3 regions of the Cupriavidus sp. WKF15 genome follow, and region 3 is predicted to be linked to each of the others. Evidence: predicted binding sites of a transcription regulator. Region 3 holds the regulator's gene; each other region holds the start of a gene.
What was found. Region 3 encodes FNR, which switches genes on or off when oxygen is low (the NO sensors DNR and NnrR bind a similar motif). Its sites were predicted from a motif close to TTGATNNNNATCAA; they were not measured.
Positions count from the first base shown of each region.

Region 1: a site for FNR is predicted at 1,243-1,256, ahead of CupriaWKF_RS11340 (fatty acid desaturase). Genes of this name have one in related genera too.
Region 2: a site for FNR is predicted at 1,724-1,737, ahead of CupriaWKF_RS27370 (DUF3079 domain-containing protein). Genes of this name have one in related genera too.

Region 1 covers NZ_CP119572.1:2,425,410-2,428,663, forward strand. Annotated here, with positions in the region: gene guaD (guanine deaminase) at 1-1,173, shown strand, start outside; gene CupriaWKF_RS11340 (fatty acid desaturase) at 1,345-2,487, shown strand; yybP-ykoY riboswitch at 2,539-2,730, shown strand; gene CupriaWKF_RS11345 (TMEM165/GDT1 family protein) at 2,794-3,254, shown strand, end outside.
Region 2 covers NZ_CP119573.1:2,189,989-2,193,242, reverse strand. Annotated here, with positions in the region: gene gabD (NADP-dependent succinate-semialdehyde dehydrogenase) at 1-1,167, opposite strand, end outside; gene CupriaWKF_RS27370 (DUF3079 domain-containing protein) at 1,453-1,647, opposite strand; gene CupriaWKF_RS27365 (hypothetical protein) at 1,945-2,274, opposite strand; gene CupriaWKF_RS27360 (NADP-dependent isocitrate dehydrogenase) at 2,526-3,254, opposite strand, start outside.
Region 3 covers NZ_CP119572.1:1,343,495-1,346,748, reverse strand. Annotated here, with positions in the region: gene CupriaWKF_RS06405 (sulfite exporter TauE/SafE family protein) at 91-846, opposite strand; gene fnr (fumarate/nitrate reduction transcriptional regulator Fnr) at 926-1,651, shown strand; gene CupriaWKF_RS06395 (hypothetical protein) at 1,700-1,945, opposite strand; gene CupriaWKF_RS06390 (FixH family protein) at 1,942-2,157, opposite strand; gene ccoG (cytochrome c oxidase accessory protein CcoG) at 2,242-3,254, opposite strand, start outside.

The sequences.
Region 1 (3,254 bases), 1.1 Mb from region 3:
GGCGACTACACCGCGCTCGCATCGCGCATCCCGGCCGGCGCCGAGGTGGTGGACCACCGCGGCAAGCTGATCGTGCCGGGCTTTATCGACACCCACGTGCACTACCCGCAGACCGACATCATCGCGTCGCCGTCGCCGGGCCTGCTGCACTGGCTGGACACCTACACCTTCCCCGAGGAACGCCGCTTTGCCGAGCCCGAATACGCGCGCGCGGTGGCCGGCTTTTTCACCGACGAACTGCTGCGCAACGGCACCACCAGCGCGGTGGTCTGGAGCACCGTGCACAAGGCCTCGGCCGAGGCGCTGTTTGCCGAGAGCGAGCAGCGCAACCTGCGCATGATCACCGGCAAGGTGATGATGGACCGCAACTGCCCCGAATTCCTGCGCGACACCGCCGAAACCGGCGCGCGCGATTCGGCCGACCTGCTGTCGCGCTGGCATAACAAGGGCCGCCTGGCCTACGCCATCACGCCGCGTTTCGCGCCGACCTCGACCGAAGCGCAGCTTGCCGCGTGCGGCGAGCTGGCCAGGGCCTATCCGGACGCGTTCATCCAGACCCATGTGGCCGAGAACCGCGACGAGGTGAAGTGGGTGGCCGAACTGTTCCCGGACGCGCGCAGCTACCTGGACGTGTACGACCGCTACGGGCTGCTGCGCCCGGGCGCGTTCTACGGCCACGCGATCTACCTGGACCAGGATGACCGCCGGCGCCTGGCCGACAGCGGCGCCGCGGTCGCGCACTGCCCGACCTCGAACCTGTTCCTCGGCAGCGGCTTCTACGACTTCCACCAGTCCGACGCCAACCGCCTGAACGTGACGCTGGCGACCGACGTCGGTGGCGGCACCTCGTTCTCGATGTTCCGCACCATGAACGCCGCGCACAAGGTCGCGCGCATGGGCGGCTACCACCTGACGGCGCTGCGCATGTTCTACCTGGCCACGCGCGCCGCGGCCGAGGCCCTGGGCTGGTCCGACCGCATCGGCAGCTTCAGCGAGGGCTGCGAGGCCGACTTCGTCGTGCTGGATCCGCAAGCCACGCCGCTGATTGCACGCCGCAGCGGCCGCTCCGAATCGCTGGAAGAACAGCTGTTCGCCTTTGCCATGCTCGGCGACGACCGCGTGATCGATAGCGTCTATGTGATGGGCGAGGCGGTGCAGGCGACGGTCATGTGATGACTGATCTACCTGCGGCCGCACCGCGCGGCCGCAGGTCGTTATTACCCGCGAGCGCTCCGGCATGAATTGACGGGGGTCAAGACTCGGAGCGGCGAAGCCCTCTAACCTTTACGGTTCCGTTGCCGGCCAAATCAGGCCTTCAGCAACGCCTGCAACCTGAAGGTTTCCATGACCACCACCGCTGCCACGCATCCCGAGGTAACGTTTGAAGCACCGGCCCGTGCCGACCAGCCGTTTCCTGAACCGATTGCCCCCGACCAGCCGCTGCCCTCGCGAAAGATCATCCGCGGCTGGCTGATCCCGCTGGGCCAGCGCAGCACGCCGCGCGCGCTGATGCTATTCGCCTTCGACTACCTGCTGTTCGCGGCCACGCTGGCCGGCATTGTGCTGGCCCCGCACTGGGCGGCCAAGCTCGGCCTGGGTGTGCTGGCCGGCCTGATCATCGCCCGGCTGTTCATCATCGGGCACGACGCCTGCCACCAGAGCCTGACGCCGCGCCGCGGCCTGAACAAGTGGCTGGGCCGCCTGACCTTCCTGCCGTCGCTGACGCCCTACAGCCTGTGGGAAGTCGGCCATAACGTCGTGCACCACGGCTACACCAACCTGAAGGGCTTCGACTTCGTCTGGGCGCCCTATTCGCTCGAGGAATTCCAGGCACTGCCGCGCTGGCGCCGGGTGATGGAGCGCATCTACCGCAACGGCTTCGGCGCCGGACTGTACTACCTGATCGAGATCTGGTGGTTCAAGCTGTTCTTCCCGAGCAAGCGCCAGATGGCCACGCGCCGGCCCATCTTCATGGCCGACTGCGCGCTGGTGGCCGCCTTTGGCGTCGCGTGGATCGGCGCGCTGGTGTGGGCCGCACTGGCGACCGGGCAATCGGCCTGGATCATGGTCGGTGCCGGTTTCGTACTGCCGTTCCTGGTCTGGAACCTGACGGTCGGCTTCGTGCTGTACGTGCACCACACCCATACCAGCGTGGCGTGGTACGACACCAAGAGCATGTGGGCCAAGGCCCAGCCCTTCGTCTCGACCACCGTCCACCTGCGTTTTCGCCATGGCATCGGCTCGGCGCTGCACCACATCATGGAGCACACCGCGCACCACGTGGACATGAGCGTGCCGCTGTACCGCCTGAAGCGCGCCCAGGCGCTGCTGGAACACGCGCTGCCGGGCCGCATCATCATCGAGAACTTCTCGTGGCGCTGGTATTTCGACACCGCGCGCCGCTGCAAGCTGTACGACTTCAAGGCCCTGTGCTGGACCGACTTCCGCGGCCGCCGCACCAGCGAGCAGTCGCCGGTGCCGGCCTGACAAGGCACGTTTTCCCGGCGGTGGACGCTCACCGCCGGCGCCGCTATAATCGCGGCTTCCATTGGGGAGTAGCCGCCCTGCTCTGAACGCGCCGCGCAATGCGGAATCCGGCAGACAGGGGCGTACGTCAACAGACTTGACCGCTTGCGGTTATGGCGTGCGCAGCTCCGGACCCGGCTGGCCATCAGGCCCAGCCCGATCCAAGGCCTGGCGAGACCGATGACCATACCTTTCTGGCCGGGCCGGGAAAGGTGTGCGTCATTGGCATCTCGCGATGCATGCGGCCCGGGTTACTCACACAACAACATGGAAGCCTTCCTCGTCTCCACAGGCATCGTCGCGCTCGCCGAAATGGGCGACAAGACGCAGTTGCTCTCGCTCGTCCTGGCCGCACGCTATCGCAAGCCCCTTCCCATCATCCTTGGCATCCTGATCGCCACCGTCGTCAATCACGGCTTTGCCGGCGCACTGGGCGGATGGATCACGCACGTGCTCGGCGACACGCTGCTGCGCTGGATCCTGGGCCTGGGCTTCATCGCCATGGCCGGCTGGATGCTGATCCCCGACAAGTTCGACGACGAAGAGGAAGCCAAACCCGTCAAGGGCGCTCTCGGCATCCTGGCCACCACCATCGTCGCGTTCTTCTTTGCCGAGATGGGCGACAAGACCCAGATCGCCACTGTTGCGCTGGCCGCCCGCTTCAACGGCGCGGTCCTGGCCGTGGTCGCCGGCACCACCTTCGGCATGATGCTGGCCAATGCGCCGGC
Region 2 (3,254 bases), on a different replicon from region 3:
CGGACCAAAGGTTTCTTCGCGCGCGACCAGCATGCCGGGCGCGACGTCGGCCAGGATGGTCGGCTCGAAGAACGTATGGCCAAGCCCGTGCCGATGACCGCCCTGCAACACGCGTGCGCCCTTGCCAAGCGCATCCGCGATATGCTCTTCGACCTTGGCCACGGCCTTCTCATCGATCAGCGGGCCGATGCGCACGCCTTCGTCCATGCCATTGCCGACCTTCAGCGCGGCGACTGCTGCCACCAGCTTCTGCGCGAATGCGTCGTAGACCTTGTCCTGCACATAGATCCGGTTCGCGCAGACGCAGGTCTGGCCGGCGTTCCGGTACTTGGAGATGATGGCGCCCTCGACCGCGGCATCCAGGTCGGCATCGTCGAACACGATAAAGGGCGCATTGCCGCCGAGTTCCATCGACACTTTCTTGATGGTGGATGCGGTCTGCGCCATCAGCACGCGGCCTACCTCGGTGGAACCCGTGAACGTCAGCTTGCGCACCAGCGGGTTGCTGCTCAGTTCGCCGCCGATGGCTCCCGCCGAGCCCGTGATCACCGACAGGACACCGGCCGGGATACCGGCCCGCTCCGCCAGCGCCGCCAGTGCCAGCGCCGTCAGCGGGGTTTGCGACGCTGGCTTGACTACCATGGTGCAGCCGGCGGCCAGCGCCGGGCCGGCCTTGCGCGTGATCATGGCTGCCGGGAAGTTCCAGGGGGTAATCGCCGCGCAGACGCCCACAGGCTCCTTGGTCACCACGATGCGCTGGTTGCTGACCGGCGCGGGAATCGTTTCGCCGTAAACGCGCTTGCCTTCCTCGGCAAACCATTCGATGAACGACGCCGCGTAGGCGATCTCGCCCTTGGCCTCGGCAAACGGCTTGCCTTGCTCGGCGGTCATGATGCGCGCCAGGTCATCCTGGTTGGCCAGGATCAGTTCGAACCACTTGCGCAGCAGCGCCGAACGTTCCTTGGCCAGGCGCGCGCGCCACGCCGGCAGCGCGCGGTTGGCGGCCTCGACCGCCTGGCGGGCCTCCGCGGCGCCGAACTGCGGCACTTGCGCCACGCGCTCGCCCGTGGCCGGGTTGGTAACGTCGATGTGGCGTTCGCCGTCGGTCCAGCGTCCGTCGATATAGCACTGCTGGCGCAGCAGGGTGGGGTCTTGGAGCTTCAGCATGATCGTTCGTCCGTTGAAAAGACTGCCGGTAGGGGATGGCGCGATCAAAGCATTGTAATCGGCACCGCGCAGCCTGGCGGGTCAGCCCGGTGTGGTGTTTGCGGGCCACCACTGTCCGGCGACGGCTGGAATCCCGCCGATAAGATGTCAGGTGTCTGGCTTCAAGCACGGAACACGCCAGCCTGACGCGGCAGGCTGGGTGCGTTGTGACCGGGCCTGGAAGGCTAGGCGGCTCTGCGGCACGACAATGGTCTCAAAGGCCGATACAGCACGCCAGGGGCCGCATCAATTGGCCTTCGGACGATCGGGCTCGATGCCCCAGTCGCCAAACTCCAGCCAGTCGTCGCCGAGCAACTCCGCAGGATGCTGGGTGCGGCTCGAGCCATTGCCGCAGCCCATGGCGTCCACCGGACAATACTTGTCGCAGCCCCAGCAGATGCGCTCGGGATGGCTCGGATGCAGCGGGAATTTCTTTGCCATGGTGACAGGCACGCGACCATGTGCCGATGTAACGAGAATGTGGCAATCAGTATGGCGCGACGATGCGGTGCCTCGTTTGCCGTAAATCAAGTCGCGAGGATCGCCACCGAACGAAGCTTCAGCCTGAATGCTGCAAGCGGCTCAGAAGGAGAGCACCTGGGCCGCCAGCTTCGTCAGCACGCCGCTGCCCAGGCAAAGCACCACCCACCCGGCCAGGATCAGTGCGTTGTCACGAACAGTCATGGGGATCTCCTGTCTCGTTTCGCTCGTTTCGCTCGTTTCGCGATTGCGCCTGCGTCAGGCGTGCGCGCCGTCGCTGTAGGGGTCAAAGCTGCGCGCCGGGCTGGCCGAAACGCCGCTGCGCTCCAGGCCGGCTACCGTGCGGGCGCCGTCGGTGTAGGGGTCTGCTGTCCGGAACTGGTAACCGTAGCGGTCGCCGGCATGGGCATCGGCGACGAAGCGGGCGCCGTCGCTATACGGATCCGCATTGCGCACGCGGAACTCGTAGCCATAGCGATCCCCGGCGTGCGTGCTCGTCGACGGGGCGGCATGGGCAACGCCGACTGCCGCGGCGAGCGACAGCAGAAGGGCGGAAGCAACGGTACGGACAACGGTAGTGCTCGACATGATGATCTCCGGTTTGGTTGAATTTTTCAGAACGCTTCCTGTTTCAGGTGTGTCGTTCGTGTAAGCAACTATAGGCCAGAGATCCCGGTGCTTCCGGGGTTTGCTCAGGATGTCTTATTCAAATATTTTGAATTTCTGCGAACGTCGACATGGCGGTGAAAAGAAACAAAAAAAGCCGGAGGCGGCATCAGGAAATGCCAACCTCCGGCTCCTGGCAGGCACCGTCGGTGCCCGCGGGTCGGATGTGCCGATCAGGCCTGGACCGATGCCAGGGCTGCGTTCAGCGTCTTGCTCGGGCGCATCACGGCGGACAGCTTTTCAGCGTCCGGCATGTAGTAGCCGCCGATGTCCACGGGCTTGCCCTGCACGTCGGACAGTTCGCCGACAATGGTCTTCTCGTTGTCGGTGAGCTGCTTGGCCAGCGGCGCGAACGTCGCTGCCAGGCCGGCGTCTTCGGTTTGCGCGGCGAGTTCCTGGGCCCAGTACATGGCCAGGTAGAACTGGCTGCCGCGGTTGTCGAGCTGGCCGGTCTTGGGCGACGGGCTCTTGGCGTTGTCCAGCAGCTTGCCGGTGGCGGCGTCCAGCGTCTTGGCCAGGATCTTCGCCTTGTCGTTGCCCGACTTGATGCCAAGCTCTTCCAGCGACACGGCCAGCGCCAGGAATTCACCCAGCGAGTCCCAGCGCAGGTGGTTTTCTTCCACGAGCTGCGCCACGTGCTTCGGCGCCGAACCGCCAGCACCGGTTTCGTACATGCCGCCACCGGCCATCAGCGGGACGATCGACAGCATCTTGGCGCTGGTGCCCAGTTCCATGATCGGGAACAGGTCGGTCAGGTAGTCGCGCAGGATGTTGCCGGTCACCGAGATGGTGTCCAGGCCGCGGATCACGCGCTCGAGCGTGTAACGCATGGCGCGGACCTGCGACATGATATGGATCTCGAGGCCCTTGGTGTCGTAATCCTTCAGGTAGGTTTCCACCTT
Region 3 (3,254 bases):
ACGCCGCGCGATACCGCAATGGAGATGATTGTATGGCATTCCAGCCCACACCTGCAACCACCGCGCGGCGCCAGAGCGTATGGAGTGGTTTCAGAACACCAGGCAGAACCCATGCTCTGCCAGGGAATGTGGCAACAACACCGCTCGGCCGATTCCCAATGCACCGAATGCCATGACGGCCAAGCCGGCCCCGACCCTTACCCAGCTCCGTCGCGACCAGGCGCGCAAAAGCCCCGAAAAGCTCGACAGCGCCAGCAGATTAGGCAACGTACCGAGGCCAAAGGCGCCCATCACCAGCGCCCCCGAGGGCGCATTTCCGGCCAGCAAAGCAAGGGCCAGGGCCCCATAAACCATGCCGCAGGGCACCAAACCCCAAGCCAGTCCCATCCCATAGCGGCGTGCCAGGCCGCCCCGCCGAGCCTTGGCTTCCGTCGTCTTTCTGCCCAATCGAGCCATGCCGGCGGCACTGGCGCTAACCGCACGCGCCGCGAGGCGCTCCAGCCACACGATGGTAAAGGCCTCGCCGCGTATCAAGCGCCAGCCAGACAGTAGCAGCAAGGCGCTGCCGACTCCGAACAGCCAGCGCTGGACGGGCAGATAGTCCTGACGCCAGGCCGTCGCCCCCAAGGCGCCCAGCAGCGCACCAAGCAGCATGTAAGTGGAAATACGCCCGACATGCATGACAAGGAGCTCCACGAGCCAGTCCTGTGGGCGCCGCACAACGGCAACGGGTACGCCGGCGGCGCGTTGCTCGACAGCCAGCGCTACGCCACCACACATGGCAGCGCAGTGGAAGCCCCCTAGCAAGGCGAGCATGAAAACACTGAGTAGCACACCAAAAGTCAACTGCAACTCCCTACCGCATCACATCGCGCGTTAAAATGCACGTATTGCGCCCTCGCCGCTCCAATACTGCAGGTTCCAATTGCTAACATCCATCCCCGTCACCGAGATGTCGCCCCGTTGCTCCACTTGCGGCATGGGGCAATTGTGCCTGCCGGTGGGCATGAGCCAGCAGGACCTGCAGAAGATGGACACCCTGGTGCAGGAACGTGTCCGTGTCCACAAGGGCGAAACTCTTTACCGCATGGGCGATCCGCTGACTGCGGTCTATGCCATTCGCTTCGGCACCCTGAAGACGCATGTCACCACGGAAGACGGCCGCTCGCAAATCACCGGTTTCCACTTGCCAGGCGAAGTGGTTGGCCTCGACGGCCTGGGAGAGATGCAGCACGCCTCGGATGCCACCGCCCTCGAAGACACGGAGGTATGCGTCGTTCGCCTGGCCGATCTCCAGTCGCTGTCCATCGACCTGCCATCGTTGCAGCAGCAGTTCCTGCGCCTGATGGGCAAGGAAATCTCGCATGACCAGCTCATGCTCGTCACGCTTGGCTCCATGCGCGCCGAGGAGCGGCTTGCCGCGTTCCTCATCAACCTGTCCGAGCGCTTGTCCGCCCGCGGGTATTCGTCGACCGAGTTCGTCATGCGCATGAGCCGGGAAGAAATCGGCAGCTACCTGGGTCTGAAGCTCGAAACGGTCAGCCGTCTGTTCTCACGATTTGCCGAGGCCGGCTTGATCCAGATCCGTCAACGTCACGTCAAGCTAGTCGACATGGCGGGCATCAAGCAAGTCTACAGCCGCTCCTGCTGAGGCCATCTGACCGCCTCGCGTGGCAAGGCGGTCAATTCCTGCCGCTTCTTACTCCAGCTCGTCCGTTTCGCTGAGCTTTGTCGGCATGGTGTACAGCGTCAGTCCGCTGGACAATGCGCAGAATATCCAGGCCAGCAGGAAACCGATCGTATAGACCGCCTCGCGCGAGGCCTCGATCGGCTGACCGAAGAAATTCAGGTCGCCAGGGTCCACCACGGAAAACACAGTTGCCGTGGCAACCCCGGCCATCAGGAACGCCGGCCACAGTACCCACATCAGCCAGCGCAGCCTCATGGCTGCCTCGCTTGCGGTGCCTTGGCACTGCCCGAGGCACCTGCCACCTTCTCGACAACCAGGCCATGCCGGGCCACACCATCGACCACTGGCCGGTCAGGATGAGTGGAAGCCAGCCAGATAGTCACGCCGCAAGCCACCATGGCCAGCAACGGACCACTCATCAGCAGCCACGGCCACGGCTCTTTCCACCACGGATTGCTTTCTTGCATCGCCTTGCCCCCTTCGTCAACGCCTCATCGAGGCGCTCGCGGTTTGGTACGGCACAGCGCCGACGCGCCGTGCCGCCCTTAGCATCACAAATTGCGTGGCACGATGAAACTGGTAGATTGCCTGATTTGCGCACTACCTTGCCCCGCACCTTCGCTGGTCACTGTCACGCTGATCTTGTGCGTACCTTGCGCGGCATCGTCGATCGGCACGCGAATCCGGATCGGCACCAGCCTGTTCGATGTCGGCGCCAGAGCCTGCGCGTCCGGATCGTACTCGACGGTCATGTTCTTCAGTTCGTCGCTCTCGGCCTTCACGCTGATGCGCATGGGCGCCTCGGTGGTATTGATGAGTTGCAGTCGATAGACGTTTTCGATCCAGCGCCCGTCCACCTCACGCCCAAGCGCCCCGCGGTCACGGATGATGTCCACTTTCAATGGCGTGCGCAGCGCAAGCGAAGCCACGAAACCTGCAACCATCACCAGCCAGATAATCGAGTAGATGATGGTCCGCGGCCGCACCAGCCGCTTGCGCGCCGCAGCGGCCGACAGCGCCTTGCGCATGGCATTCTCGGACGTATAGCGGATCAGCCCGCGCGGGTAGTCCATCTTGTCCATGACCTGGTTGCATGCATCGATGCAGGCACCGCAACCGATGCACTCGTATTGCAACCCGTCACGGATATCGATGCCGGTCGGGCACACCTGCACGCAGATGCTGCAGTTGACGCAGTCACCTAGCCCGGCCTGGTGATGATCCACCTTGCGCGACCGGCTGCCGCGCGGCTCGCCGCGCCCGACGTCGTAGGTGACCACATAGGTGTCGGGGTCGACCATCACGCTCTGGAACCGCGCATACGGACACATGTACTTGCAGACCTGCTCGCGCATGAAGCCTGCATTCCCCCACGTGGCGAAGGCGTAAAAAAGCATCCAGAACGCCTGCCACGGACCCAGCGAGAAGCTCAGTACCTGGCCGCCAAGCTCACGGATCGGCGCAAAGTAGCCAATGAACGTGAAGCCCGTCCACAGCGCGACCAGTATCCACAGGGAGTGCTTGGTAGCCTTCAGGCGGAACTTGCGCGCGCTCCAGGGATCAC